4 regions of the Bacillus atrophaeus genome follow, and region 3 is predicted to be linked to each of the others. Evidence: riboswitches for the same ligand, from Rfam matches in the RefSeq annotation. Region 3 holds a riboswitch; each other region holds the start of a gene.
What was found. Region 3 has a riboswitch for S-adenosylmethionine ahead of metK (methionine adenosyltransferase). Riboswitches for the same ligand answer to the same signal wherever they lie in the genome.
Positions count from the first base shown of each region.

Region 1: another riboswitch for S-adenosylmethionine. It lies ahead of AAHT65_RS12800 (bifunctional homocysteine S-methyltransferase/methylenetetrahydrofolate reductase); the one in region 3 lies ahead of metK (methionine adenosyltransferase).
Region 2: another riboswitch for S-adenosylmethionine. It lies ahead of mtnW (2,3-diketo-5-methylthiopentyl-1-phosphate enolase); the one in region 3 lies ahead of metK (methionine adenosyltransferase).
Region 4: another riboswitch for S-adenosylmethionine. It lies ahead of metE (5-methyltetrahydropteroyltriglutamate--homocysteine S-methyltransferase); the one in region 3 lies ahead of metK (methionine adenosyltransferase).

Region 1 is NZ_CP154443.1:2,546,039-2,553,352, forward strand. Features, by position in the region: gene AAHT65_RS12790 (GNAT family N-acetyltransferase) at 1-427, opposite strand, end outside; gene AAHT65_RS12795 (GNAT family N-acetyltransferase) at 441-881, opposite strand; gene AAHT65_RS12800 (bifunctional homocysteine S-methyltransferase/methylenetetrahydrofolate reductase) at 996-2,834, opposite strand; SAM riboswitch class I at 2,925-3,047, opposite strand; gene AAHT65_RS12805 (YajQ family cyclic di-GMP-binding protein) at 3,167-3,658, opposite strand; gene AAHT65_RS12810 (CvfB family protein) at 3,809-4,657, shown strand; gene AAHT65_RS12815 (hypothetical protein) at 4,910-5,143, shown strand; gene AAHT65_RS12820 (DUF3784 domain-containing protein) at 5,165-5,458, shown strand; partial or broken gene AAHT65_RS12825 (M4 family metallopeptidase) at 5,512-5,687, shown strand; gene AAHT65_RS12830 (DegV family protein) at 5,707-6,561, opposite strand; gene AAHT65_RS12835 (YitT family protein) at 6,700-7,314, shown strand, end outside.
Region 2 is NZ_CP154443.1:2,780,233-2,787,546, forward strand. Features, by position in the region: gene AAHT65_RS14160 (methylated-DNA--[protein]-cysteine S-methyltransferase) at 1-168, shown strand, start outside; gene AAHT65_RS14165 (hypothetical protein) at 260-379, shown strand; gene mtnA (S-methyl-5-thioribose-1-phosphate isomerase) at 415-1,476, opposite strand; gene mtnK (S-methyl-5-thioribose kinase) at 1,483-2,676, opposite strand; SAM riboswitch class I at 2,785-2,939, opposite strand; gene AAHT65_RS14180 (carbon-nitrogen family hydrolase) at 3,034-3,813, opposite strand; partial or broken gene AAHT65_RS14185 (pyridoxal phosphate-dependent aminotransferase) at 3,911-5,105, shown strand; SAM riboswitch class I at 5,142-5,241, shown strand; gene mtnW (2,3-diketo-5-methylthiopentyl-1-phosphate enolase) at 5,326-6,543, shown strand; gene mtnX (2-hydroxy-3-keto-5-methylthiopentenyl-1-phosphate phosphatase) at 6,540-7,244, shown strand; gene AAHT65_RS14200 (methylthioribulose 1-phosphate dehydratase) at 7,202-7,314, shown strand, end outside.
Region 3 is NZ_CP154443.1:157,192-164,505, reverse strand. Features, by position in the region: gene AAHT65_RS00905 (alpha/beta hydrolase family protein) at 1-571, shown strand, start outside; gene AAHT65_RS00900 (DUF2584 domain-containing protein) at 627-869, shown strand; gene pckA (phosphoenolpyruvate carboxykinase (ATP)) at 919-2,502, opposite strand; SAM riboswitch class I at 2,697-2,835, shown strand; gene metK (methionine adenosyltransferase) at 3,007-4,209, shown strand; gene asnB (asparagine synthase (glutamine-hydrolyzing)) at 4,355-6,256, shown strand; gene alaP (alanine permease AlaP) at 6,537-7,314, shown strand, end outside.
Region 4 is NZ_CP154443.1:2,741,454-2,748,767, forward strand. Features, by position in the region: gene metE (5-methyltetrahydropteroyltriglutamate--homocysteine S-methyltransferase) at 1-1,524, opposite strand, end outside; SAM riboswitch class I at 1,655-1,810, opposite strand; gene AAHT65_RS13960 (S8 family peptidase) at 1,976-2,935, opposite strand; gene AAHT65_RS13965 (STAS domain-containing protein) at 3,183-4,016, shown strand; gene AAHT65_RS13970 (CbiQ family ECF transporter T component) at 4,069-4,830, opposite strand; gene AAHT65_RS13975 (energy-coupling factor transporter ATPase) at 4,805-6,448, opposite strand; gene AAHT65_RS13980 (ECF transporter S component) at 6,435-7,034, opposite strand; gene AAHT65_RS13985 (Ykof family thiamine-binding protein) at 7,015-7,314, opposite strand, start outside.

The DNA.
Region 1 (7,314 bases), 1.9 Mb from region 3:
CTATATCAGAATCCGCTGTGTGAGGCAAAAAGCGGTCACACACATACTTATAAATGGAACTGATTTGCTGAAATCCGGCTTTTTGATAAAGCGGCAGGCCTTGCTCGGTGGCGACAAGCATAATCGGAATGGTATCGTTTAGTTCGCCGATGCATGCTTCCACCATCTTTTTGCCGAGACCGGCCCCTCTGAATTCTTTTTGTACGATCACAAGGCCAAGCGAAGCAAAAGCCCCGTATGAAAAAATGCCGGAGCAAGAAAGAAGAGTTCCTTTGCTGTCCTTATAACCAAAAAGGCGTCCGTTTTGCAGCAAAAGCTCCAGCTCCCGCTCATCATAACCCGGCCAGCCTGCGTGCCGGCACAATGCAAACAGGCCAGGCACATCTTTTTCTGTTAAAACGGAAAGCGCAGCATCACTCATTGGCATCATTATCACCGTCTTACTTGAGTTTTTTATACATTACAATATGAGGTCCGATACCAGGGAGATCAAATGGATCACCAGTATCCTTCCAGCCAAGCTTTTCGTAGTACCCTTGCACGTGGCATCTGGCGTTGCACCATACCGTTTTTGCCCCCATATCGGCAAGCTTCTGTTCAGCGCGAGTGACAAGCGTGCTTCCGGCTCTCTGCTTGCGGTATCCGGCAAGCGTCGCCATTCCCCTCATCTGATAGGATGGGCCAGCTTCAATCAAGGGATGATCTTGGCGATAAAAAGAAGCTACGCTGATCAGCGTTCCGTCAAAAAAAGCGCCGAGGTGAAAGCTGCCTTCCTCTTTGTCTCGTTCATATTTACATTGTTCTATCGTTTGGTGCGGACGCAAGATCATATGTCTGATTTCATAAGTATCTTCTGCTGAAATTTCATTGACAAGAATCATGATATCCTCCTTTTACTAATGGTTTGAAGAGAAGGGGAGACACCTCTTTATATTATCACCTGCCATCCATAAAGAGGAGGGCCGCCTGATTTATTCAGGCAGCCCTTTTCACGTTTAGTGCAAAAACACATTCTCGCGCTTTTCGTCTTTTTTCTGAATATAGGAAGTAAGCTCCGCCGTTAAGTCAGACCGGAGGAAAGGCGTGATCAGATAAACTCCGTTAAACAGCTCACATGCCGTATCGAGAAGAGAGCGGGCGATGGCGAGGCCTTCCGCTTTTTGTTTTTGCTTATCTTCACCGGCAAGCGCCATTTTCTCGCGAATGGAATCCGACAGTTTGATGCCGGGAATTTCATGATGAATAAATTCGGCGTTGCGGCTGCTGGTTAACGGCATAATGCCAATGTAAACAGGCGTCTTGAGATGCTTGATTTCGTTATGGATGTCGACAAGCTGCTGCTCTGAGTAGACTGGCTGTGAGATAAAATAATCGGCGCCGCAATCGATTTTTTTCTCAAGCCGTTTCACCGCTTTGTCAAGGTGGCGGACGTTGGGATTAAACGCCCCGGCGACAGAAAAATTGGTCTTTCTGCCGAGCGGTTTCCCCGATAAGGAAAGCCCTTCATTGAATTGCTTGATCAGCCTGATTAAATCAAAGGATGTTAAGTCATAAACAGATGTGGCCCCCGGAAAATCACCGATTTTAGAAGGATCGCCTGTAACCGCCAAAATATCGTTTAAGCCTAAAGTGTCGAGCCCCATTAAATGTGACTGCAAGCCGATAATATTTCGGTCTCTGCATGTTATATGAACGAGAGATCTGATATCCATCTGCTGCTTCAAAAGCGCTCCGCAGGCAACATTGCTGATTCTCGGAGTCGCGAGTGAGTTATCGGCAAGCGTCAGCGCCTCTATTCCGGCTTCTTTTAATTCGCTTGCAGCGGAAAGGAATTTCTCAAAGTTCAACTTTTTCGGCGGATCAAGCTCTACGATTATTGACCTTTTTTGAGAGGCGATTTCATCTAATCCCGGCTCGGTCCGCTCGTGCTGAATGGAGATGGTTTCCTGCGCTCTGACTTTCACTTCTTTTTCCGTAATAGGCTCAAGGCCGCCGACTGCATCTGCCATGGCCCGAATGTGGCTCGGGGTTGTGCCGCAGCAGCCTCCAATAATCCGTGCGCCTTGTTTTCGGAATTCAATGGCGCTGTTTTGGAAATACGTATCATCTGTTTCATACACAAGCCGTCCTTCTTCTAGGGATGGCAGGGAGCTGTTAGGATAAACGGATAAAAACGCATCATCAAAAATCGGCACCTCGGTGAGCGCTTCAATCATATGATAAGGGCCGAGCCGGCAGTTAATGCCCGTCACATCAGCACCAAGACCGACAAGCGATCGAAGAGCTTCCGATAGAGGCGTTCCGTCTTGAAGCACCCCTTGTTCATGCATCGAGACATTCAGTACGATCGGCAAATCCGTTTCCTTTCTGGCAATTTTTAAGACTTCCTGTGCTTCTTCAAGATCATAATAGGTTTCCAAAAGGAGTCCGTCCGGCTCTTCGTGCAGCAAAAGATAAAGCTGTTCCCGAAAGCTTCTTTTAATTTCCTCAAGGCTGTACGCATTTTTGTTAAAGGTGCGGATGCCGCCCATCGTTCCGAGCACATACGCTCCGCCAGACGAGGCACGCGCGATTTTGACGGCTTCTTTATTGATTTTTTTGGTTTCATCTTCAAGTCCGTGCCGGGATAATTTGATATAGTTGGCCCCGTATGTATTGGTTTGAATAATATGTGCGCCCGCCTGAACATACGCTTCATGAATTCGTTTGATTTCCTCCGGCTTTGACACATTCAATTCTTCAAAGCATCTGTCAATGCCATATGAATAAAGAAGCGTCCCCATAGCGCCGTCTCCGATTAATACCTGATGTTTCAAATCTTCTAAAAGTCCCATTGTCTGCCTCCTTCATAACATTCAGCAAGGAAAAAAGAGAATTAAAAAAAGTCCTCTTAAGAAGAAGACTTTATAAAAGATTTGTCTATCTTCTTATCTTCCAAGCTGTTCAAGCTTGCTGGATTTAGCACCTTGGTCATGACTGCGAATGCAATCATTACACCGGTTGCTGAAGCTTCTTCGGGCCAGTCCCTCAGCTTCTCTTGATAAGAACAATGATTCAGTTTTTAATTGAGCAAATGAAATCCGGAATTCCCCAAAAAGAGATGAGGAATTTTCCTTTCTCCAAATTTACCGAAAATATAGACAATAATCAATAGCAAATGTAAAATTTATCGGAAATTTATAAATTGAACGTCAATCGGCAGGTCAGCACCGCGGACGGCAGACATAATCTGCTGAAGATCGTCCTTGCTTTTTCCGGTCACCCGTACCTGATCATCCTGGACTTGGGATTTCACTTTCAGACCTGAGTTTTTAATGATCGTGTTGATTTTTTTGGCGTTCTCTTTATCGATCCCTTGAACTAGCTTCGCGCGCTGTCTCACAGTGCCGCCGGAGGCATTCTCGATTTTTGAATATTCGATGTTTTTGGTCGGAACATTTCTTTTAATGAGTTTGCCTGTGAGCACATCCTTAAGCTGGCTCATTTTGAATTCATCATCGGAAACCAGAACGAGATCCTCTTTTTCTAACGTAATGTCGCTTTTACTGCCTTTGAAGTCATAGCGGGTGCCGATTTCCTTCAATGCAATCTGAATTGCGTTTTGGACTTCCGGGAATTCAACCTTGGACACAATATCAAAAGAACTTTCTTTTGCCATATGAAAACCTCCATAACATTTAACTTATGTGTTGATTATAGTAGAATAAAGAGAAACTTCCAACAGAACAAAGAATCAATTTGGGATGATTGGAAAAAAATAAGGAACAACATCCGCCAAAAACATAAGCGGAATAGGAAGGACGATAGCATGAGACCAGGGCAGCAATTAACCTTGAGTATAGATCACCAAACAGATTTCGGTTACTTTTTAACCGACGGAGAAGACACGGTTCTCTTACATAACAGTGAAGTGACAGAGGATATAGAAGAAAGAGACGAAGTAGAGGTATTCATCTACGTTGACCAGCAGGAAAGGCTTGCGGCAACGATGAAAATACCGGTCATCAGCGCCGAGCAATATGGATGGGTAGATGTAGTGGATGCAGTAGACGATATGGGCGTGTTCGTCGATGTCGGCTTATCTAAGGACGCGCTTGTCGCAACAGAGCATCTTCCTCCGTACGAATCCGTGTGGCCGCAAAGAGGGGACAAGCTGTATTGTATGCTGAAAGTGACAAACCGCGGACGCATGTTTGCAAAACCCGCGCCGGAGGACATCATCAGCGAGCTGTTTACTGAAGCGTCAGAAGATATGATGAATAAAGAGCTGACAGGAACGGTGTACAGGCTTATCGCTTCCGGTTCTTTCCTGATCACAGACGACGGCATTCGCGCCTTCATTCACCCTTCTGAAAGAAAAGAAGAGCCGAGACTCGGATCAAGAATCACAGGACGGGTGATTGAAGTGAAGGATGACGGGTCGGTGAACATGTCGCTTCTCCCGCGGAAACAGGATGCGTTGTCAGTAGACGCCGAGCAAATCCTTACTTATATGAGAACGAGAAACGGCGCCATGCCATACGGAGACAAGAGCGACCCGGAAGATATCCGCCAACGCTTTCAGATGAGCAAGGCCGCCTTTAAACGGGCGCTCGGACACTTGATGAAGAATAACAAGGTCTATCAGGAAAACGGCTGGACATATGAAAAGCAATAAAGTAGAGAGCAGGCTGCCAGAGAGCAAGCCTGCTTTTTTTGCGGTGAATATATCCAATTGAGTATGGTCTCCAAGTGCCGAGGAGTCCGGACAGGATTTGGGGAATACTCCGCGAAACGCTCCATGCTTTACTAACCTCATGAAAAAACAGCAGAACATAGAGCGTTATGCAGAGGAACTATATACAGAGCTGAAGAATATGTCTGATGTAGAAAGAGAGAATGCAATCGGGGAAATGAGGGTCGCGTATTTGTGAAGAATGACAAAACAAAGGCCGAGAAACTCCCAAATGTGATTTCTGAGGAATTTTCGCAGCCGAAGGAGTTTGCTGAAGCGTTATTGGGCGTGAGGAACAACGGGACAATCGTCTATTTCTGTCAGAAAAAACAAAATGAAATCTCAAAAAGAGATCATCGTTATAGCAAATCTGGCAGCGGTTTAGTTGGTGTTGTAGCTGTGCCGTTTTTTTTCTTTTTTGAATTTTAAGTAACACGGGGAGGCCGTAACATGGATTTAAGCATCAATTATCTGTTAACGATCATTTCGCTTCTTTTCTTTTGGATAGCCTATTATGTAGGAATAAAAAAACAAACTTGGATACTGGCCGGTTTTAATGAGGCGCGTATCCGTGACAAGGATAGGCTGGCAAGAATTGCAGGCTGCTTTTTCTTGAATTCCGGTTTATTTATTCTGCTGAACAGCTTTATCGCATTTCCCGGACAGGAGCAGCTGATCCCGCCGCTCATTTTGGCATATGGGGCCGGCGTCATTATTTACGTGAATAAGAAATTAGTAGAATAGCGGCAGCCTAATAGGAGGATGTTTATACGCTGAATGTTGGGAGCGAAGCCTAAGAGCAAATTTATTATCGGGCGTTAAGTTTTTATGTAACAGCATCCCAGATTCTTAGTATGAGGAAACAAGCAGCTATCGAGGCGGCCAATATTTGTACGGTGAAGGTTCAAAGCAATCTGCTTCGGTCCTGCATGCATATAAGAGAAAAGTAAAAAACCGGCAGTCCTTATCATAAAGCTTACCGGTTTTGTTGTTTATGATTTACTTGAGAAAAAAATCGCCAGCGTTCCCGGACCGGAATGGGAGCCTACGGCCGATCCGATCGTATGCATGATAATCTCTTTCGGATGAAAGGCGTCTTCAATCAGCTGTTTCATTTCAAGCGCGGTGTCTTCGTTATCGGCGTAGCTGATGCCGACTGTCTGCCCGCTCCAATTGTCTCCGCGTTCGGCCATTACTTCAATGATCCGCTTTAACAGCTTTTTTTTGCCTCTGATTTTTTCTAACGGAATAAGTTTCCCGTCCTCCATGTGCAGAAGCGGTTTAATATTTAAAAGCCCGCCTACAAAAGCGGAGGCTTTGGAAATTCTGCCGCCTCTTGCAAGATAAGTTAAATCATCCACAGTGAAAATATGCTCAAGATGAGCGCAAAAGTCCTTTACAGACGTTTCAATTTCTTGTATTGTATTTCCGTCGACACAGAGCTCTTGCGCGTATCGCACTGCAAGACCGTATCCTAATGAAGCGCATTTGGAATCAATGATCCGCAAATCAAAATCAGGATATTCTTCCTTTACTTCATTTGCCATCATCACAGCGGTCTGATAAGTGCCGGAGAGCCCAGAGGAGAAAGCGACATAGAGCGCAGGTTCTCCTGTTTCGGCGAATTGCAGAAACGTGTTTTTAATCGTCTGCGGTGACGCTTGGGAGGTCTTGGGAGCTTTCCCGTTTTTCATTGCCTCCAATACTTCATTCGCCTGAATCGTTACCGCATCTTCATATTCTTTGTCATCAAGAGAAACTCTGAGAGGTATAAAGCCAATGTCGTTCGCCTCGAAAAAAGAACGGGGCAAATCAGCCGCGCTGTCGGCGATGAGATGAACTTTCATATAAATATCCCTTCTTTCCAATATCGCTCTAAAAAGTAAGAGGTAAGCCAACTATATCATATTAATTTGCCAAATTCGTGTTCAAATATTTGATTTAAGGGAAAAGATAATAATATGAATAAGCGGAGGAACAAAGCCATGGTACTAGAACTGACAAAAAAAATAATCATTGTTGTGATCGGCGCTTTACTTAATGCGGCAGGGCTGAATTTATTTTTGATTCCCGCTGATGTGTATGCCAGCGGCTTTACCGGTGTCGCCCAGCTGTTATCAAGCGTCGTCGACCAATACGCCCCTTTTTATATTTCGACAGGGATTTTGCTGTTCCTCTTAAATATTCCGGTCGGCATTTTAGGATGGCTGAAAGTCGGAAAATCGTTTACGGTTTACAGCATTTTGAGCGTCGCTATGACAACCGTTTTTATGGGTGTGCTTCCGGAAACCAGGCTGTCACATGATATCCTGTTGAATGCGGTATTTGGCGGTGTCATTTCCGCAGTCGGAATCGGTATTACATTAAAATACGGCGGGTCGACAGGCGGACTAGATATCATCGCCATGGTGCTCGCAAAGTGGAAGGATAAACCTATCGGCACGTATTTCTTTATTCTGAACGGGATTATCATTCTGACGGCAGGATTATTGCAAGGTTGGGAGAAAGCTTTATATACCCTTGTTACACTTTATGTGACAACGAGGGTGATTGACGCGATCCACACCCGCCACATGAAGCTGACGGCGATGATCGTGACG
Region 2 (7,314 bases), 1.7 Mb from region 3:
GCTGTTCGCGCAGTCGGACAAGCCAACAAGAGAAACGCATTGCCGATATTTGTGCCGTGCCATAGAGTCATTGGGAAGAATAGGGCGTTAACCGGTTATGCGGGCAGCAGAACAAATGTAAAGGCAGTATTGCTTCGCATAGAGCAAATCCCCTATAAAGAAAAATAAAACATATGGCACGTTCCAATTTTTTCACTTGAGACATATAATTTTACAAAGTTAAAAAAGTTGGTCTGGTGAAAAAGGAGGACAATGAGTAATGAAGCTGAGCCGCCCAGATAAAATCGCCGGGTTTGCAGAGCTGTTTGTAAAATTACATGTATTATCAAGCTCCCAAAAGAACGAAATCATAAAGCTGACAAAGCAAAAAAACCGCTGACTCTGCCCGAATGTGAGCAAAGCCGTTGCGGTTTTTTAGTTTACATGGGATTCTGCAAATAATTGTTCGATTTCTTCTGCATAACAGCCCGTCAGGATTCCCTTTTCGGTAATAATGCCTGAGATAAGGCTGTGGGGTGTAATATCAAAAGCCGGATTGAACACATGAACATCAGCCGGAGCGGTCCGAACGCCGGAGATCTGTCTCACTTCTTCAGGATCTCTTTCTTCAATCGGAATATCGTCGCCGCTTTCGACTTGCAAGTCAAACGTTGATAAAGGAGCCGCCACAAAAAACGGAATTTGAAAGGCTTGAGCTAAAATGGCAAGGCCGTATGTGCCGATTTTGTTCGCTGTGTCTCCATTTTTTGCGATTCGGTCTGCCCCGACGATGACGGCGGAAATATGTTTTTCTTTCATGGTGTGAGCCGCCATGCTGTCCGTGATCAGCGTGACATCAATGCCGCCCTGCATCAGCTCCCATGCAGTGAGCCGGGACCCTTGGAGGACCGGCCTTGTTTCACAGGCGTAAATATGAAGTCCGAGATCCTTTTGTTTAGCCAGATAAAAAGGGGCAAGTGCCGTTCCATACCGGCTCGTAGCAATCGAACCGGCATTGCAGATTGTCATAATCTGATCGCCTTTTTTAAAAAGCTGCAGCGCGTTTTGGCCAATCATCCGGCACGTTTCTTCATCTTCAACCTGAATCTGTATGGCTTCATGGACAAGGTTTGTTTTTGCTTCGTTTACCGATGTTGCATACTGAATAGAACGGCTGAGCCTTTCAAGCGCCCAAAACAGGTTAACGGCTGTCGGTCTTGAGCTGTTTAAATAATCCTTGATCGGAGCAAGCTTCTGGCGGAATTCAGAAACATCTGCCGCTTCTATATCTTTAGCAGCAAGAGCGAGTCCGAACGCAGCGGTAATTCCGATTGCCGGAGCGCCTCTCACCTTCAATGTGACAATAGCGTTAAAAACATCCTCTTTCGTTGTCAGTTCAAGATATTCAGTGACATCGGGAAGCTTTTGCTGGTTTAAAATATGAATATATGTTTCTTTCCATTCTACTGAACGGGGACCTGTAAATTGAGTGCTCATCATTCATCATTCCTTTAGATGTTGCTTAAATTGTTTAAGAACATCGGTAATTGTTTTCAGCTGCTCGCGTTTTTCAACAAGCACCGCGCCGATTTCTAGTGCAAGCCTTTTTCTTTCAATTCGTTTATCAAATGGCACGATGGTGTCAAGATCTGCAACGTGCGCCAGCCCGATTGTGCGGCGGATCAGCTCACAACCGGCAAAGCCGACAGCATCTGAAAAAATGTGTGCCAAGGTGTCTTCAAGATATCCGTCTATTTTCGAGTATGCTTCAAGGCTGTCTTTTTTCCACGCCTCACTGAATGTTTGCTTGAATGTATCCCATACGATATTTACATGTTCATACAGAGGCTCTCTTGCTTCTACTTCGCGGCCGAGTGCGTTTAATAAGAGATTTGCGATGAATTGTCCGACATCAAAGCCGATTGGTCCATAAAACGCAAACTCAGGATCAATCACCTTTGTTTCTTCTTGGCTTGCAAAAATACTTCCTGTATGAAGATCACCGTGAATCAAGCTTTCCGCCGACGTTAAAAATAATTGTTTCAGCTTCGCCGCTTCTATTTTTAAACTATTGTTTTGCCACAGTTCCTCTGCATAGGGGCGAAGTTCTTCTTCAAAATCATTTGTGTCGTTGTCAAAGAAAGGATCTGTAAACACGAGTCTTTCAGTTATGTCGCAAAGCTCAGGGTTCGTAAATTGTTTTACCAGCTGTTTCTTTACTTGCGGTTTAAGCGCGTAATTAGAGGAGTAGAAAAGAGTTTTCCCTAAAAATTCTCCCATGTGTGCCGACAGACTCGGAAAATTCTTCCCTTCTAGTAATCCTTTTCTGGCGATCTGCAGATGAGACAGGTCTTCCATGACGGTAACCGCCATGGCTGTGTCAGAATAATAGACTCTGGGCACAAGATGAGGCACATGTTCTCCTTGGCGGATCAGCGCGCTGCTTTCAATTCTCGCCCGGTCGATCGTTAACGGCCAGCTTTCGCCGACTACTTTTGCATAAGGGACGGCTTGCTTAATAATCAGTCCTCTTTCCTTTTCTTGATCATACACGTGAAAAACATAATTTAAATTTCCGTCGCCGATTTCTTGGCAAGTCAATGTGCTTTTACTTGGAAATAAGCCGAGCTTAACCGCCAATGCAACAGCGGAGCTTTCATTTAACGTTTCATACAATGGTGTTGTGGTTGCTGCCATGATTATTTACCCTCCAATATGAATAGCTGTTTATGTAATGCGGGGGGATGGCCAATAAAAAAAGCCTCCTTCTCTGGAGAGAAGGAGGCTAACAGACACGTTTCGCCTCTCTTATCTCTCAGATAAATCTGATGGAATTAGCACCGTGCCTTAATGAGACTAACGTCTCGGCGCAAAATCTGTGCGCCCCATTTCACAATGGCATTACGGTCGGTTGCTGTTGGGGTCAAAAGGCCAATCCCTCGCCCAACTCTCGATAAGAGAAAATATTCACTTGTCTTGCAATTCGAATTAATCAGTTGATGAAAATGTTAACAGGTGCTTCGTTTATTTGTCAACAACTTTTGTTGTGCAATATTAATATAAATCTTTTCGAAGGTCTGCGAAAACGGGAATCTGTTTCCGTACGGCTTCACTTTCTTCTATATCAACCTCTGCCCGTACAGCACCTTCTTCCTTAGAGCCCTCTGCTAAAATACGGCCCCACGGATCAATAATCAGGCTGTGGCCGGCAAACTCATTGTCGGGGTTTGACCCGGTGCAGTTGCAGGCCGCGATAAAGCATTGGTTTTCAATCGCTCTGGCAATAAGAAGGCTTTTCCAATGGTCGAGGCGGGGCAGAGGCCATTCCGCTGAAATAAACAACAGGTTTGCGCCCTTTGTCGTATGCTTTCTAATCCATTCTGGAAAACGGATATCGTAGCAAATCAGTCCCGAGCTTTTGACGCCGTCAAGTTCAAAATAACCATCAGCCGAGCCGGCCGATAAATAAAGGTGTTCATCCATCAGCTGGAACAGATGGGCTTTGCTGTACTCTTTAACGATCTTTCCTTCTTTATCCGCAATGTACATCGTATTATAGATATGGCCGCCTTTTCTGACGGCGACAGAACCGGCGACTAGGTGGACACCATGCGTTTTTGCGGTCTTTTTCAGCCAGCTTTGAGCAGCGAGACCGTCATCATCCGCTAACAGGTCAAGGTTTGTCAGATCGTAGCCGGTCGTCCACAATTCAGGAAGAACGAGAACATCGGCGTGTTTACTTTCTTTTTCGATTAAAGATTCAGCTTTTTTTATATTTTCTGAAGGATTACCGTATGCAATATCAAATTGAAGACAGGATATGGTCCATTTCACCTCTGCAGCACCTCCAAGTTTCCCTTTACTTTTTATATATAACCATATATGATGATGGACTATCATTTCAAGAAATTTTTTTAGAAGGTGAAAACAGATGAAATTTGAACATTCTCACGTGTTAACACAGCTTCCCGAACAGTTTTTTGCTTCTTTAGTCAAAAAGGTGAACAAAAAACTGCAAGAAGGGCACGACGTCATCAATTTAGGGCAGGGAAATCCTGATCAGCCGACACCGGATCATATTGTCGAAGAAATGAAAAACGCGATCGCAGACCCAGAGAACCACAAATACTCATCATTCCGCGGCTCCTATCATTTAAAAAAAGCAGCAGCGGCATTTTATCAAAGAGAATACGGAGTGAAAGCAGATCCGGAAAGTGAAATTGCCATTTTATTCGGCGGAAAAGCGGGGCTTGTCGAGCTTCCGCAATGTTTATTAAACCCAGGGGACACCATTTTAGTTCCCGATCCGGGCTATCCAGATTATTGGTCGGGGGTTGCGCTTGCTAAAGCCGAAATGGAAATGATGCCGCTTATAGAGGAGAGGGGGTTCCTGCCTGATTACAGCCGCCTTTCCTCTGACGTAAAGGAAAAAGCTAAGCTGATGTATTTGAATTATCCGAATAATCCGACAGGAGCCGTTGCTACTTCGGATTTCTTTGAAGAAACGGTCAGCTTGGCTAAAGAAAACGGCATCTGTGTCGTTCATGATTTCGCATACGGCGCAGTTGGCTTTGACGGGCACAAGCCATTAAGCTTTTTACAAACTGAAGGGGCAAAGGACATTGGCATAGAAATCTATACATTGTCTAAAACGTATAATATGGCGGGCTGGCGCGTCGGATTTGCCGTCGGTAATGCATCTGTGATTGAAGCCATTAACCTTTATCAGGACCATATGTTTGTCAGTCTGTTCAAGGCGACACAGCAAGCGGCAGCGGCGGCTCTCTTATCAGACCAAACGTGTGTGGCTGAACAAAACGCCATGTATGAGAGCAGACGGCAGGCGTGGATTACAGCCTGCCGGGAGATCGGATGGGATGTCACGGCTCCGGCGGGATCATTTTTCGCCTGGCTTCCGGTGCCAGACGGCTATACCTCCCAGGAATTCTCGGATTTGCTGCTTGAGAAAGCCAATGTTGCCGTTGCCTCTGGAAATGGGTTTGGAGAATATGGAGAGGGCTATATTCGAGTCGGTTTATTAACGAGCGAGGAACGTCTTAAAGAAGCGGCCTCCCGTATCGGCAAACTGAATCTTTTCAATAAAAAGCATTGACAACACACTTTAATGATGGGATAATTCAAAATAATTTATAAAATCTATATTCTTATCAAGAGCAGGCAGAGGGACAAGCCCGATGAAGCCCGGCAACCGACTTGTAAAGCACGGTGCTAATTCTTGCAGCAAGCGCTGAGAGATAAGATTCGGACATAAAACGAAGCCTCTTCAGACGCAATACGGTTTGAAGAGGCTTTTTATATGTGTTCTTTGAGGAAAGGAGTTCAACCATGAGTGAATTATTGGCAACATATCTCCTGACAAATCCGGGGTCTGATTGTGAAAAAAGAGCAGAACAGATTGCGACAGGGCTGACTGTAGGCTCATGGACGGATTTACCCCTGCTGAAGCAGGAACAGCTGCAAAAGCATAAGGGGCGGGTCGTAAGCGTTGAGGAGAAAGAAGGAGCTCTTGAATCGGAAAAACAAGCGGTCATTACAATTGCTTATCCGGAAATTAATTTTACATACGACATTCCGGCGGTGCTGACGACTGTGTTTGGCAAGCTGTCACTTGACGGGAAAATCAAATTAACCGATCTGGAATTTTCAGAAGGTTTTAAACAAAGGCTGCCAGGACCGAAGTTTGGCGCTTACGGTATTCGCAAGGCGCTGGGCGTGTTTGAAAGACCGCTGTTAATGAGCATTTTTAAAGGGGTCATAGGAAGAGATCTTGAAGATATTAAAGATCAGCTGAGACAGCAGGCACTCGGCGGAGTGGACTTAATCAAGGATGACGAAATTTTCTTTGAAACAGATCTGGCGCCCTTTGAAACACGGATCACAGAGGGCAGGCAAGTGCTGCGTGAAACCTATGAACAAACAGGGCATAAAACGCTTTATGCGGTGAACCTGACGGGAAGAACGGCTGACCTTAAGGATAAAGCAAGGCGTGCAGCTGAGCTTGGAGCGGACGCGCTGTTATTTAACGTCTACGCTTACGGCTTGGATGTCATGCAGAGCCTTGCCGAAGATCCTGAAGTTTCTGTTCCGATTATGGCCCATCCGGCAGTCAGCGGAGCGTTTACATCATCACCCTATTACGGATTTGCACACGCTCTCCTGCTGGGGAAACTAAACCGCTATTGCGGTGCGGATTTCAGTTTATTCCCGTCTCCTTACGGGTCAGTTGCGCTTCCGAAAGAGGATGCTCTCGCTATTCATGATGAGTGCGTGAGAGAGGATTCTTTTCAGCAAACATTTGCCGTACCGTCAGCGGGCATTCACCCTGGCATGGTTCCGCTCCTGATGAAGGATTTCGGCATTGATCATGTGATTAATGCGGGAGGAGGCATTCACGGTCATCCAAACGGCGCCCAAGGCGGAGGTAAAGCATTCAGAGCCATCATTGACGCCGTGCTTGAAGCGCAGTCGCCGGATGAAAAAGCGGAGCAGTGCAATGATTTGAAACTTGCTCTAGATAAATGGGGAAAGGTTGATGCTGTATGACCAAAAAACCGCTCATCATTTGTGATTTTGACGGAACGATCACAATGAACGACAACATTGTCAGCATCATGAAAGAATTCGCCCCGCCGGAATGGACCGCCTTAAAAGACGGTGTCCTGTCAAAAGAAGTAACAATTGAAGAAGGAGTCGGGCAGATGTTCAGCCTTCTTCCGAGCAGTATGAAAGAAGAGATTACAAGATTTGTGTTACAAGATGCAAAGATTCGGAATGGCTTTCGTGAATTTGTATCATTTGTCAACCAGCACGAGCTTCCGTTTTATGTCGTAAGCGGGGGAATGGACTTCTTTGTTTATCCTCTTCTTGAGGGAATCGTAGACAGAGACCGTATTTATTGCAATCATGCATCCTTTGAAGACGAATATATTCATATCAAATGGCCTCATTCCTGCGACAGCCTTTGTACAAATGGATGCGGATGCTGTAAGCCTTCGGTTATCCGCCAGCTTTCTGAAAAAGCTGAGTTTGTCATTATGATTGGTGATTCAGTGACTGATGTGGAAGCTGCCAAATTGTCTGATATTTGCTTTGCGAGAGACTACTTATTGAATGAATGCGTTCAATTAGGGTTACAGCACCTTCCTTACCAAGACTTTTACGAAGTGAAAAGCGGCATCGAAAACATCGGGGAGGTAAAAGCATGGATACAAAACAACAGCGTTGGCGTGAACTTGCCGAAGTAAAGCGTGAACTGGCTGAAAGAGACTGGTTTCCGGCAACAAGCGGAAATCTGTCCATTAAGGTTTCTGATGT
Region 3 (7,314 bases):
TCAGGGATTTGTGGTTTTTGCGCCTTTTTACAGAGGGAACCAGGGCGGAGAGGGCAACGAGGATTTTGCCGGAGAGGACAGGGAGGATGCCTTTTCTGCTTTTCGTCTGCTTCAAGAACATCCGAAAGTAAAGGCGGGCAGAGTCCATATTTTCGGATTTTCACGCGGGGGGATCATGGGTATACTGACTGCGATTGAAATGGGGAAAAGTGCCGCTTCTTTTGTGTCATGGGGAGGCGTCAGTGATATGTTCCTGACCTATGAGGAGCGGAAAGATCTGCGCAGAATGATGAAGCGGGTAATCGGGGGCACGCCGAAAAAAGTGCCGGAGGAATATGAACGGAGGTCGCCGTTTGATAAAACAAACCGCATTCAGGCGCCAGTGCTTTTGATCCATGGGGAAAAAGATCAAAACGTGTCCATTCAGCATTCCTACTTATTGGAGGACAAATTAAAACAGCTGCATAAGCCGGTGGAAACATGGTACTTCAGCGGGTTTACGCACTATTTTCCCCCGCAGCAAAACAGACGTATCGTACGGGAGCTCACACAATGGATGAAGAACCAGTGAGCGGACGGATTATGATATGATGGAAGAGAAAAAGAGAACGAAAGGGGTTTTCAATTTGGGAATGCCTGTTGAATTTAATACAATGATTGTAACGAAGGGTAAAGAAGAACGGATAGAGGAGAATATATTCCGGCTTGAGAAAGAGGGGTACCGCATTTATCCTCTCGATATTCCGATGGATGTACGGAAGACCAAGTTTGGCGAGAAGTCGGGAACGGCTGAAGTGCAAAAGCTTGAGTGGTCAAACGGCCGGACAGGCATTACATACAAACTGACTTCTCTGCATTCCACAAATTAAAGAAAAGGTCAAGAGCGAAACAAGCTCTTGGCCTTTTGAAAAGCAATCTTTAAAGGAGCGGACCGCCAGCTTCTGCAATCGCGCCTGTATGTGAGAATTTCTTGAAGTTTTCTTTGAATTCATTAGCCAGGTAAACTGCTTTTTCTCTGTACTCTTCTTTGTTTTTCCATGTTTTTTCCGGCTGAAGGACGTCATCAGGAACGCCTGGCACATGAACCGGACTATGAAGACCAAAGACAGTATCCGTCTTCATCTCTGCATTCTCCAATTCGCCTTCAATTGCGGCTCTGACCATTGCACGTGTGTAAGAAAGCTTCATGCGTTCTCCGACGCCGTAACCTCCGCCAGTCCAGCCTGTGTTGACAAGGTAAACCTGCACGCCGTGTTCATCAATCTTCTTCCCAAGCATTTCAGCGTATACATGGGCAGGCAGCGGCAAGAACGGTGAGCCAAAGCATGTGGAGAACGTGGTCTCTGGTGAAGTGACGCCCCGTTCGGTTCCGGCCAGCTTACTTGTATAGCCGCTTAAGAAATGGTACATCGCCTGTTCCTTTGTCAGTTTGCTGATTGGCGGGAGTACGCCGAATGCGTCGGCCGTCAGAAAAACAATGGCAGACGGGTGACCGGCAATGCTTGGTGACACGATGTTGTCAATCATATCAATCGGGTAAGCGGCACGAGTGTTTTCCGTATAAAAAGAATCATCGTAGTTTGCCTCACGCGTCTGATCATCTATGACGACATTTTCAAGCACTGATCCGAAACGAATCGCGTTGAAAATCTGGGGTTCCTTCTCCTCGCTTAAATGAATACACTTGGCGTAGCAGCCGCCTTCTATATTAAAGACGCCCGTATGGGACCAGCCGTGCTCATCATCGCCGATCAGCTTGCGGTCTGAACTTGCGGATAATGTTGTTTTTCCGGTGCCTGACAGACCGAAGAAAAGAGCGACGTCTCCTTCCCGGCCCACGTTGGCTGAACAATGCATCGGCAATATATTCCGTTCAGGCAGAAGGTAATTCATAATTGAGAAAATGGATTTTTTCATTTCACCGGCATATTCTGTCCCGCCGATTAGAATGGTTCGTTTTTCAAATGAAACGATGATAAATGTTTCAGAATGTGTGCCGTCCGTTTCCGGGTCTGCTTTAAAATGAGGCGCGGAAAGAATGGTGAACGGCTGTTCAGCGGTTTTTTTATCATTTGTTTCCGGTCTGATAAAAAGCTGTCTGGCAAATAAATTGTGCCATGCAAATTCATTTACGACAGTGATCGGCAGCCTGTATTTTTCATCTGCGCCTGCAAAACCTTCGAAGACGAACAATTCATCTCTTTCTTTCAGGTAGTTGACGACCTTTGTGTACAGCCGGTCAAATGCTTCTTCTGATATCGGCTGGTTCACAGAACCCCAATCAATCTTATCCTTCGTGCTTTGTTCCTGTACGATGAATTTATCCTTAGGAGAACGCCCGGTATAAGCGCCGGTTGTGGCCCTCACGGCGCCTGTCGATGTTAATGTGCCTTCATTTCGGGCAATTACTTTTTCGGTGAGCTGCGGAACGGATAAATTATGCTGCACGTTCGGACTTGTTAATAAGAGCTGCAAATCGGCGGTTAAATCAACTGAGTTCATAGAAACCTTCCTTTATCTTTTATTGTGTCTTGCCATTTGTAAAATAGTATAACACATTAATACCAATAGTCTATACTATTTGATGTTTTTTTGTGTGTGTTTTTGAAACGCACTTTTGAAATAAAGTCTGCTAATTCCTGTTTCTTGTTGACACCATAAACACTTATAAGATAAGATATTTTATTGAGCGGATACTCTTATCCCGAGCTGGCGGAGGGACAGGCCCAATGAAGCCCAGCAACCGGTTTCTCTTTAAAAAGCATGTGGAAACACATGTGGGACAACCAAGGTGCTAACCTGTTGCAAGGTTATTTATTCCTTGAGCGATAAGAGTGAAAGGCACACACAACCAACCCTTTCCTCAAGTGGAAAAGGTTTTTTTATTTCATAAATATGCCAATTAACATTCTCTAATATAAAGTATGACATTGTATAAGAGGGAGCGAGTTCCGTATCATATATAAAAGGCCTATCGGGAGGTCTTTTGCCAGGAGGAAGCAAATCATGAGTAAAAATCGTCGTTTATTTACATCAGAATCTGTTACGGAGGGGCATCCGGATAAAATCTGTGACCAGATTTCGGACAGCATTTTAGATGAAATTTTAAAACATGACCCTAATGCGCGTGTTGCTTGTGAAACGTCCGTTACAACAGGTTTAGTGCTTGTCAGCGGAGAAATCACAACATCCACGTATGTTGATATCCCAAAAACGGTGCGTGAAACGATCAAAGAAATTGGTTATACGCGCGCGAAATACGGATTTGACGCTGAAACATGCGCTGTTTTAACGTCTATTGACGAGCAGTCCGCCGACATCGCGATGGGTGTGGATCAGGCGCTTGAAGCCCGTGAAGGCACAATGAGCGATGCTGAAATCGAAGCGATCGGTGCAGGAGACCAAGGCTTAATGTTCGGTTATGCGTGCAACGAGACTAAAGAGCTTATGCCGCTTCCGATTTCATTGGCGCATAAATTAGCGCGCCGCTTGAGCGAAGTACGCAAAGAAGATATTCTTCCTTACCTTCGTCCGGACGGAAAAACTCAAGTAACTGTGGAATATGATGAGAACAATAAGCCGGTCCGTATTGACGCGATTGTTATTTCAACACAGCATCACCCTGAAATTTCGCTTGAGCAAATTCAGCGCAATCTTAAGGAGCACGTCATTAATCCTGTCGTTCCTGAGGAATTAATTGATGAAGAAACAAAATACTTCATTAACCCGACAGGACGTTTTGTAATCGGCGGACCTCAAGGAGATGCCGGTCTTACAGGACGTAAAATCATCGTTGACACGTACGGCGGCTATGCACGCCACGGCGGCGGCGCGTTCTCAGGTAAGGACGCAACGAAGGTAGACCGTTCAGCGGCATACGCAGCTAGATATGTAGCGAAAAACATTGTGGCAGCGGGTCTTGCGGATTCTTGCGAAGTGCAGCTTGCTTACGCTATCGGTGTTGCGCAGCCGGTTTCCATATCCATTAATACTTTTGATTCAGGAAAAGCTTCTGAAGAAAAGCTGATTGAAGTTGTACGCAATAACTTTGATCTGCGCCCGGCCGGCATTATCAAAATGCTTGATCTGCGCCGTCCGATCTATAAACAAACGGCTGCTTACGGTCACTTCGGACGTCATGATGTTGACCTTCCGTGGGAGCGTACAGATAAGGCTGACCAGCTTCGCAAAGAGGCTTTAGCAGAATAATTATATAGCCGCTTACTTATAAGCGGCTTTCCCTTTTTTCATTAGGCCCAGGTTTATTTTTTTACATAACAGTGAAACGATTTAATATCCGGTGCGTCTATAAAGAGGGATTTCATCATGAAAATAATAATATGGAGGCAATAATATGTGTGGATTTGTTGGAGTTTTTAACAAGCATCCATTAACTCAAACCGCAGATCAAGAAGAACTTATCAAACAGATGAATCAGATGATCGTTCACCGCGGTCCTGATAGTGATGGGTATTACCATGATGAGCATGTCGGATTCGGATTCAGACGGCTCAGCATTATTGATGTAGAAAACGGCGGGCAGCCTTTATCATATGAAGATGAAACATATTGGATTATCTTTAACGGAGAAATCTATAACTATATTGAACTGAGAGAAGAGCTTGAATCAAAAGGATACCAATTCAACACAGATTCAGACACAGAGGTCCTTCTTGCGACATACCGTCATTATAAAGAAGAAGCCGCTTCAAAATTACGCGGAATGTTTTCTTTTCTGATTTGGAATAAAAATGATCATGTCTTGTACGGCGCAAGAGACCCATTTGGCATTAAGCCGTTATATTACACAACGATCAATGATCAGGTTTATTTTGCCTCAGAGAGAAAAAGCTTAATGGCTGCTGAAAGCCATATTCAACTGGATACTGAGGCACTTCAGCAGTACATGTCGTTCCAATTTGTTCCTGAACCTGGCACGCTGGACGTGAATGTGAAAAAGGTAGAGCCTGGACAGCAGTTTACGATTCGCCCGGAAGGCGATATCACCTTTAAAACGTATTTCAAAGCGCATTTCAAGCCTGTTCAATCTTCAGATGAAGATAAGCTTGTCAAGGAAGTAAGAGACGCGATTTTTGATTCTGTTAAGGTTCATATGAGAAGTGACGTGCCAGTCGGTTCTTTCCTTTCAGGAGGGATTGATTCTTCCTTTATTGTATCCGTTGCTAAAGAATTTCATCCGAACTTGAAAACATTTTCTGTCGGATTTGAACAGCAGGGGTTCAGTGAGGTTGATGTTGCGAAGGAAACGGCAGCTGCACTTGGCATAGAAAACTTCAGCACCGTTATTTCTCCGGAAGAATATATGAACGAACTGCCGAAAATTGTCTGGCATTTTGATGATCCGCTTGCTGATCCGGCTGCGATTCCATTGTATTTCGTCGCAAAAGAAGCGAAAAAACAAGTAACAGTCGCGTTATCGGGCGAAGGGGCTGACGAACTGTTCGGCGGATACAATATTTACCGCGAACCGCTTTCTCTTAAACCGTTTGAACGCATCCCGTCCGGTCTGAAAAAGATGCTTTTGTATGTAGCTTCTGTCATGCCCGAAGGAATGCGAGGCAAAAGCCTGCTGATCAGAGGATGTACGCCGCTTCAGGACCGCTATATCGGAAACGCGAAAATCTTTGAAGAACCTGTGAAAAAACAGCTTCTCAAACATTATAATCCGCAGCTTTCTTACCGCGATGTGACGAAGCCGTACTTTACAGAAAGCAGCTCATACAGTGACATTAACAAGATGCAGTATGTAGACATTCATACATGGATGCGCGGCGATATTCTGTTAAAAGCGGATAAAATGACAATGGCCAATTCATTAGAACTGCGTGTACCGTTCTTGGACAAGGTCGTATTCGATGTGGCCTCAAAAATTCCGGATGAATTAAAAACGAAAAACGGCACAACGAAATATCTGCTTCGCAAAGCGGCAGAGGGCGTTGTTCCTGATCACGTGCTGAACCGCAAAAAGCTCGGTTTCCCAGTGCCGATCCGCCATTGGCTGAAAAATGAAATGAATGAGTGGATCCGAAATATTATTCGGGAAAGTGAAACAGACGCTTATATTAAAAAGGATTATGTCCTTCAGCTTCTTGAAGACCATTGTGCGGATAAAGCGGATAACAGCCGTAAAATCTGGACAGTGCTGATCTTCATGATCTGGCACAGCATTAATGTTGAAAAACGATTAGTGCCTGAAGAACTGAACCATCAGCCCAAAGAAGTTATTTTTGTATAATTAAAAGGCTTCCGATTCGTCGGAAGCCTTTTTGTTATACCTGCTGCACTCTGCATCCATCCGACTTCCTCTTAGTCCTTGTATTCCGCTATGCTTTACATAAAGTGTTAAAAAATATTCACAAAACGTTTATAATAGAGTTAATTGAATGACTAATAGATTAGATAGGTCTAGCCATTTTTGACTGTTTTCGGAGGAAAAGGCCGGATGAATCCCACTATGATACGCAGCAAAAGAAGCGTTACTAGATTAAAATCGAATAGTGTTAGGGGAGAGGGTTATGCAAAGAAAGGCGCAAGAAAAACAATTGCATCGGGGATTAGAACAAAGACATATATCTTTGATGTCATTAGGGGCAGCGATTGGGGTAGGTTTATTCCTTGGCTCTGCTTCTGCTATTAAGTTAGCCGGACCCGGAATTCTGGTAGCTTATGCTTGCAGCGGTCTTGTTATGTTTTTTATTATGAGGGCACTTGGCGAAATGGCGATTCAAAAGCCGGTGGCAGGTTCTTTCAGCAGATACGCACGTGACTATTTGGGCCCTCTCGCGGGATATTTGACCGGCTGGAATTATTGGTTTTTATGGGTGGTAACGTGTATGGCTGAGATTACAGCAGTCGGCATCTATATGAAATATTGGTATCCGGATGTTCCAAGCTGGATATGGGCATTGGCAGCGCTGATGATAATGACGGCTGTCAACTTCCTAGCCGTAAAAGCATATGGAGAGCTGGAATTTTGGTTTGCTCTTATTAAAATTGTAGCAATCTTATCGATGATTGTTGTTGGTTTATTAATGATTATCGCCGGAGTCGGGAACGGAGGAGTCGCGACAGGCATCAGCAATCTGTGGAACAATGGCGGATTTTTCCCAAACGGCATAAAAGGGGTTTTGCTGTCACTCCAAATGGTGATGTTCGCTTACTTAGGAATTGAAATGATTGGTGTGACTGCCGGAGAGGTGAAAAATCCGGAAAAATCGTTAGCAAAAGCGATTGATACAGTATTTTGGCGGATTCTTATTTTTTATGTTGGTGCATTATTTGTCATTATGTCTA
Region 4 (7,314 bases), 1.7 Mb from region 3:
TGTAAAGGCGAAGCCCGCAAGCTTTTCACCGAAGTATTCGACCATATCAGTCCGCTCAAACTCCCCGTGAACAAGGACATCGAGATCCAGTTCTTCCTGAATGTCAATCCATCTTTTTGTTTCAGCGTTGATGAATTCCTGATATTGCTCATCAGACCATTCGCTTTTACGCCATTTTTGGCGTGCGCTCCGGACTTCAGCAGACTGAGGGAAGCTTCCGATCGTTGTTGTCGGGAGAAGCGGCAGACCCAATGATTCATTTTGTATTTTCAAGCGTTCCTCAAACGGGATCGGACGCTTGAAGTCTTTTTCAGTTAATTGATTAAGCTCTTCCTTTTGCTCGGAATTTGCACCTGTCGCAAACTGTTTCAATGCCTGCAGATCAGCTTTAGCCTGTTGAATGTCTGCGCTGATGGCTGCTTTTCCTGACAGCAGGCCTTCCTTCAATGCAGAAAGCTCAGCTAACTTTTCTTTCGCGTAAGACAGGCCGTTCAGCAAATCTTTTTCCAAGTGTTCGTCAGGGTGTTTCGCAACGGGAACATGAAGCAGGCTGTTAGAAGGCTGAATCCACAGCTCATTAATATCCGTGCTGCTGAGAAGGGCGAGGATCGCGTCCAGCCGTTCGTCAAGGTCAGTTTTCCAGATGTTACGTCCGTCAATCACGCCTGCTGCAAGCACTTTATCTTTCGGAAAGCCGTGCGCTTTCAGCTGTTCAAGGTTTCGGCCTTTATCATGTACAAAATCAAGCCCGATTCCTTGGACTGGGTAGGAAATCAATTCTTCATAAGCATCAACCGAATCAAAATAAGTTTGCAGAAGCACGTTAAGGCCGGAAAGCTCGTTTGTGATGGCTTGATATAGCTCTTTCGCTGCTGAAACATCTTCAGAAGAAGCTGTCACAAGCGCAGGCTCATCAATTTGAACCCATTGTACGCCTTCTTGTTCAAGTTCTTTTAAAAGCTGGACATAAAGCGGAACAAGGCGCTTTTGAATCTCTTTTGCTTCTGATTGCTCGTAGCCCTTAGCAAGCGTGACAAAGGTGTAAGGACCGACGATCACCGGTTTTGTTTCTACGCCAAACGCCTGCTTAACCCGGCGGTAGTCTTCAAGCTGTTTATTTCTGGTGAGACGAAATTCAATATCTTTGTTGTATTCAGGAACGATGTAATGGTAGTTTGTATTAAACCACTTTGTCATTTCGCTTGATACAGCGTCTTTAATACCGCGGGCAAGGGCAAAATATGTATCTGTAGCGTCTGTTATATGTTTGAATCGTTCTGGGATCCAGTTAAAGCTGATCGCTGTGTCCAATACATGGTCATAGTGGGTGAAATCAGAAACTGGCACAATATCAATCTTTTGGTCAATCTGCGTTTTAACAGCAGTTAAAAACAATTCATCCATTTGTTTGAGGAACGTGTCCTTGTCGCTATTCCCTTTCCAGAAAGCTTCAAGCGATTTTTTCCATTCTCTGTTTAAACCAATTCTCGGAAAACCCAGATTCGATGTTTTGATCGTTGTCATTATTATTTTTCCTCCTTTTATATAAAACACTCTTTTCCCCGCTAAAAAGGGGCCAAGAGGTTTCCTAACAATAGAAACAAAAAAGCCTCTTTCCCAAGAGAGAAAGAGGCTTTTATTCAAACGTCAGCCTCTCTTATCTCTCAGATAAATCTGATGGAATTAGCACCGTGCCTTAAAGAGACAAAAGTCTCGGCGCGAAAATCAGTGCGCCCCATTTCACAATGGCATTACGGTCGGTTGCTGTTGGGGTCAAAAGGCCAATCCCTCGCCCAACTCTCGATAAGAGAAAATCTTATTAATTTTTAGAAAAGTTAAATCATTTGTTGGTAATCTTAACAGCTTTTCAAATTCATTGTCAATAAAAATTCGAAAATTCATTTCAAACTTTTTGGCAACGTTTGAAACAGGATAGAAGGCTTACCAACGAATATATTATCGTGAAAAAATAAATCTATAGAGACAATAAGTGTGCCTGCTCCGCTTTTTCCGATAAAGCATCAGGCGCGGTCAAATAGAGAAATCCATTGCCGGCCAATGTTTTTGAATATTGAAGCGGCAGAGTGCGGCGCACAAGCTGCGCATAAATTTCAGACTCTGACAGCGTTCTTTGGAACGCGTCTTCTTCAAATCCTTTAATCAAAGCAAGCGCTCCGCTGACGTGGGGGGCGGCCATTGAAGTGCCTGTCAGTTTTCCATACTTCTTATTCGGAAGAGTGGACAAAATATTTTCCCCGGGAGCAACAAGGTCGATTTCTTTATTTGCGTTTGAAAATTCTGACGATTCACGCGCGACCGATACAGATCCGACGGCGATGACTTCGTTATAAGCGGCTGGATAAGAAAGCTCTTCAGTACGCTCATCTCCGTCACCTTCATTCCCGGCGGCGCAAACGACAAGCACTCCGTTTTTCACGGCGTTTGAGACGGCTTCCTGCAGCTCAGGCACATCACTCGGTCCGCCGAGCGACATAGAGATAATATCAGCCTTTTGCTCCACAGCATAGTTAATGCCGTTGATAATCCACTCGTACTGTCCGCTTCCGTTTTCGCCTCCCAGAACTTTAACGATTAAAAGGCTTGCTTCCGGTGCGACACCTGCGATACCGCCGTTTGAATCATTAGCGGCGATCGTTCCTGCGACGTGTGTTCCATGGCCGTTGTAATCAGAAATGGCGTCTTCCTTGCCGCCGTCATCGTCAGTAAAGTTCTTGCCTCCGATGATCTGATTTTTTAAATCAGGATGCTCCGTATCGCAGCCGGTATCCAGCACAGCGACCGTCACATTCTTCCCTTTAAACCCTTTCTCCCACAATTCTGGCGCCTTAATCACTTTAATACCCTCTGGAAGCTCGTTCACATCCATAATCTTCTCATTTGTGACATACGGGATCAAGCGGATTTCACCATTCATAAAAAAGCCCTCCTTTTTTATGCTTGCAAGTGGATACAAGGGTGTTGCTTCCATTATATGAAAATAAAGTAGAGACGGATAGAGTCATTTGAATTATTTTGAAAATAGAGGAAAGAAGAAAATGAACTAAATATTTTGAAAATAATGTATTTTAAGAGAAAAACAGCAAATTAAGGAAGGACTATAGATATGGCTGGGATTCAGCTCTTTGTCGGGTTATAATAGTTTTTGGGAAAGGAGCAAAGCAATGAAACTGAATGAGAAATTATTTACGTTTTTTTCTGACCATGTTGAACAAATGGCTAAAGAATGGATCGACACAATGGAAGAAACCGATCCGGATTCTATCTATGCCTTAAAAGATCCAGTTGTGGTTGAGGAACTGACTGAGCAGGATAAAGAGTTTTACAGAAATCTCAACCAAATGTATATTAAGCCTGAGAAAGAATTTCTTCAAGTATTTCAAGAATGGGTTATCGAACTCACAAACGATCAGAAACATTTAGATACGCCAGTCCAATACGTAATCCGTGAATTTATGAGAAACCGGACATTATATAAGAAGTATTTTGACACGTTTGTTGCATCGAACTCATCTGAGTTTGCAGAAGGGGAAAGTAAGAAGTGGGCTGATTTGATTGTAAAGGTATTTGATTTTACGATCTATACATTTGTGGATCATGCTGAGAAAAATGCTAAAAAGCAATTAAATGCGCAGAGAGAAATGATTTTAGATTTAAGCTCCCCTGTCATTACTCTCAGCCAAAGAACTGCTCTCCTTCCGCTTGTAGGGGATATTGATACCGAACGGGCAAAATTCATACTTGAAAATACGCTTGACGCCTGTGCGAAAAGACGTGTTGAGCATTTATTAATCGACCTTTCAGGTGTGGTTGTTGTGGATACGATGGTGGCTCACCAAATTTTCAAATTAATCGAGGCGCTTACTTTGATCGGTGTCAGCTCTACTTTGTCAGGAATCAGGCCTGAAATCGCCCAGACGGCTGTCCAGCTAGGGGTTGACTTTACGAATATCAAGATCAAAGCCAACCTTGCCCAAGCTCTCAACTATGATAAATAAGACAATCACCATGTAAAAAAAACCACTATTTAAAAATAGTGGTTTTTTCACGTCAAGAAAAGCATAAAGAGATAAAAAAGCTAACGCTGAACAGCAAAAGCACCAGAAAGAAAAACAGCCAATCACGGGGTGCGACCGTAAGGGTTCTGTAGTACGTCCGATTCCGGCTGCCGGTAAAGCCTTTAGATTCCATTGCAATTGCCGTCCGTTCAGCCTTTCTGATGGCGCTCGCCAGTAAAGGAATCGTATATCGCTTCATAGATGCGAGCTTTTCCTTCAGTCCGTTTCCGGATGCGCCGCCTCTGATTTTGTGCGTCTGCTGAATGATCTGAACTTCGTCTTTTAACAGCGGAAGAAAACGAAAACCTGCGATAATGCCGTACGCAAGCTTCGGTGAAAGCCTGCATTGCTGAACAAGGCTGAGCATAAATAATATCGGATCAGTCGTGAAAATAAACATCATGGAAAGGGCCGAAAAGCATAAAATACGAAAACCGAGTGAAATGCCTACCAAAGCATTTTCACGGTTTATTTCAAAAGGGCCGGCTTCAAACAAAAAATTGTCAGCGGTCGTCGGCACTTTACCGAAGACCGCCGCTGTCCACATACACCCGGCTGCCAAAATCAGAAAGGGGATCGTAAACAGGAGCCATTTTTTCAGAGAAATTCGTGCCGCGGACAGAACCCCGACTACGATAATCACATAAAAACATGCTGGAGTGTAGGGGTTATAAATGAACGACAGCATCACAACACAGCAAAACACAGCAGCAGCTTTTATTGTCGGATTAATGGTTTGTAATTGCTGGTTCATGATGTTCCTCCTGCTGTTTATGGTGCAGCCATTCATATTGAAGCGGCCATGCCAGTTTTGCTTGTTGAATAATTTCATTCTGCTCTGAAAATAACGGCGCCGGAGCACCTTGATAAACCAATTTTGTGTCGTGAAGCACAAGAACGTTGTCGGCAAAAGCTGAGACAAGTTCCATATCATGTGTGATCATCAAAACAGCTGTTCCGGCCGCCTGGATGCTTTCAATCAGCTCCATACATTCCGCAGCGGTTTTCGCGTCTTGCCCGAAGGTCGGCTCATCCAAAAGTAAAATCTTCAGATCGTGCATCATCATAGTGGCGACGCTCAGCCGCCGTTTTTGTCCCTGGCTTAAAGCGAAGGGGTGATGGGTGAGAACATGGTCAAGGCCGAAACGCCGCAAAAGATCATGCGCTTTTTCGCCTGCGCCCTTATGGTGTTCATGTCCGAAGACCAGCTCGCCAAATACCGTATCAGAGACAAACTGATGCTCGGGGTTTTGAAAAACAAATCCCATCTGCCTTCGCAGCTCGTTTTCAGAAAAAGAATGAAGCGATTTGCCGAACAGGCGAATTTCGCCGCTTTTCGGTTTATAGAGCCGTGCGAGTACTGATAAAAGCGTTGATTTTCCCGTCCCGTTCTGTCCGACGACAGCCGTCAATGATCCCGCGCGAAGCGAAAAGCTGATGTCTGAGAAGATCACCCGCTGCCCTCTTGAAAACGAAAGCCTGTTTACCTCTAACACATCCTCAGTCAGAGGGAGATTCTTGCCTTCTTTGAAAGCGGGAACCGGCTGTGTAAACAGCATCTCTTTTGACAAAGTAAATGGTGCGCTCAAGTTTTCCTGCATGGCTGCGACATGAGGAATGGCAACGCCGATCTTTTTCAGTTCTTCTGAACGGAATTGAAAGATATCCGGTGTTTCACCATCCATCACTTTCTGTCCCGATGCGTCAAGCACAATTGTCCGTTCCACCCAAGGGGCCCACTCGTCAAGCTGGTGTTCAATGACGAGAAGCCCGAAGCCCTTTTCCTCCTGCAGCTCCTTTATCATGTGAACAAAGCTGCGTGCTGAATGAGGATCAAGAAGAGAAGTCGGTTCGTCCAGAATAATAAGATCAGGCTCCATCGCCAAAATACAAGCCAGCGCGACTTTCTGCTTTGTTCCCCCGGACAGGGCTGAGATAGTTTGATTCTTCAAGCCGGTTAAATCGAGTTTTACTAATACATCATCGATTCTCTCTTTCATTTCTTCCTTGGGCATTTGCAGGTTTTCCAACCCAAAAGCGATTTCATCTTCAACCGTGAGCATGCAAAACTGCTGGTCTGGATCTTGAAAGACCACTCCGATATGTAAAGAGGGCTTTTCAGAAGCTTGAAAATCTTCAATATTTTTTTGGAAAAGTGAGATGCGCCCAGTCTGCGCCGCATCACAAGCTTCTGGGTAAAGGCCATTTATACAGAGGGCCAGCGAGCTTTTGCCGCATCCGCTAGGCCCGAGCAATAGTGCCCGTTCTCCCTTTTGAAGCTGAAACGTCAAGTCTTTAAAAATCGGCTTTTCATCTTCTTCGTAGGAAAAAGTCAGGCGGTCGATGCTGAGGAGCTCATTAGAACCCTGCATGCTGGGACACCTGTTTCCGTTTCTTCTTGAGTTCCTTTCCGAGCGCCATGCCGTTTAATACGCCGGTATAGGCGAGTGAGTCACTGATAACTTTTCCGAGAAGGCCTGCAAGAAGCGCTCCGGAAAACAGACGAATGATGAGCATGAGCAGCAAGTAGCCCGGCGACAGTGCAGCATATCCGGCCACGAATAAGTCATAAATAAAGCTTGTCACTGACGAGCCCATCCCGGCAAGAAGGACAATAGGGAGAGAATACACTCTCCAGCGCGCGGCAAAAAAGACCGCTTCAGCCCCGAGGCCTTGAACAAGTCCCACCACAATCACCATCGGACCTGACGGATTGCCGAGCAGGCATTCAACAAACGCGGCAATGGTTTCTGAAATGAGCGCCGCGCCGGGTTTTCTGATGATATAAGCGGCAATAATAGATACGATAAACCAGATGCCGTAAATCGGTTCATAGCCCATCGGACCGAAAAAACCTGCAAGCACATTTCCGAAATGCGTAAATAATAAATAAATAACGGCAAATACAACACTGATTACAGACATAACAACAATTTCTCTAACCTTCCAGCTTTTCATTTGATCCCTGCTTTCTTGACGGACTGTTTGCCGAGAAGTTCACAGTCATCGTCACATGATTTGTTTTTTCTTCTGCGAGCCGGAATGCGGCCTCCAATGTGCGGAACACATCGTGAGCGTCTCCGTCAAGCTCGCTTGCATAATGCACACCCTGCACAAAAGTGCCTTGCGCTTTAGCGATATCGACCGCTTCTGAAATGATGCCCATATAATCCAGTTCATTCATCGGATAGAGCGCAAACTGACAAGGGGCCTCCGCTCGGATCTCACGGGTATTTTC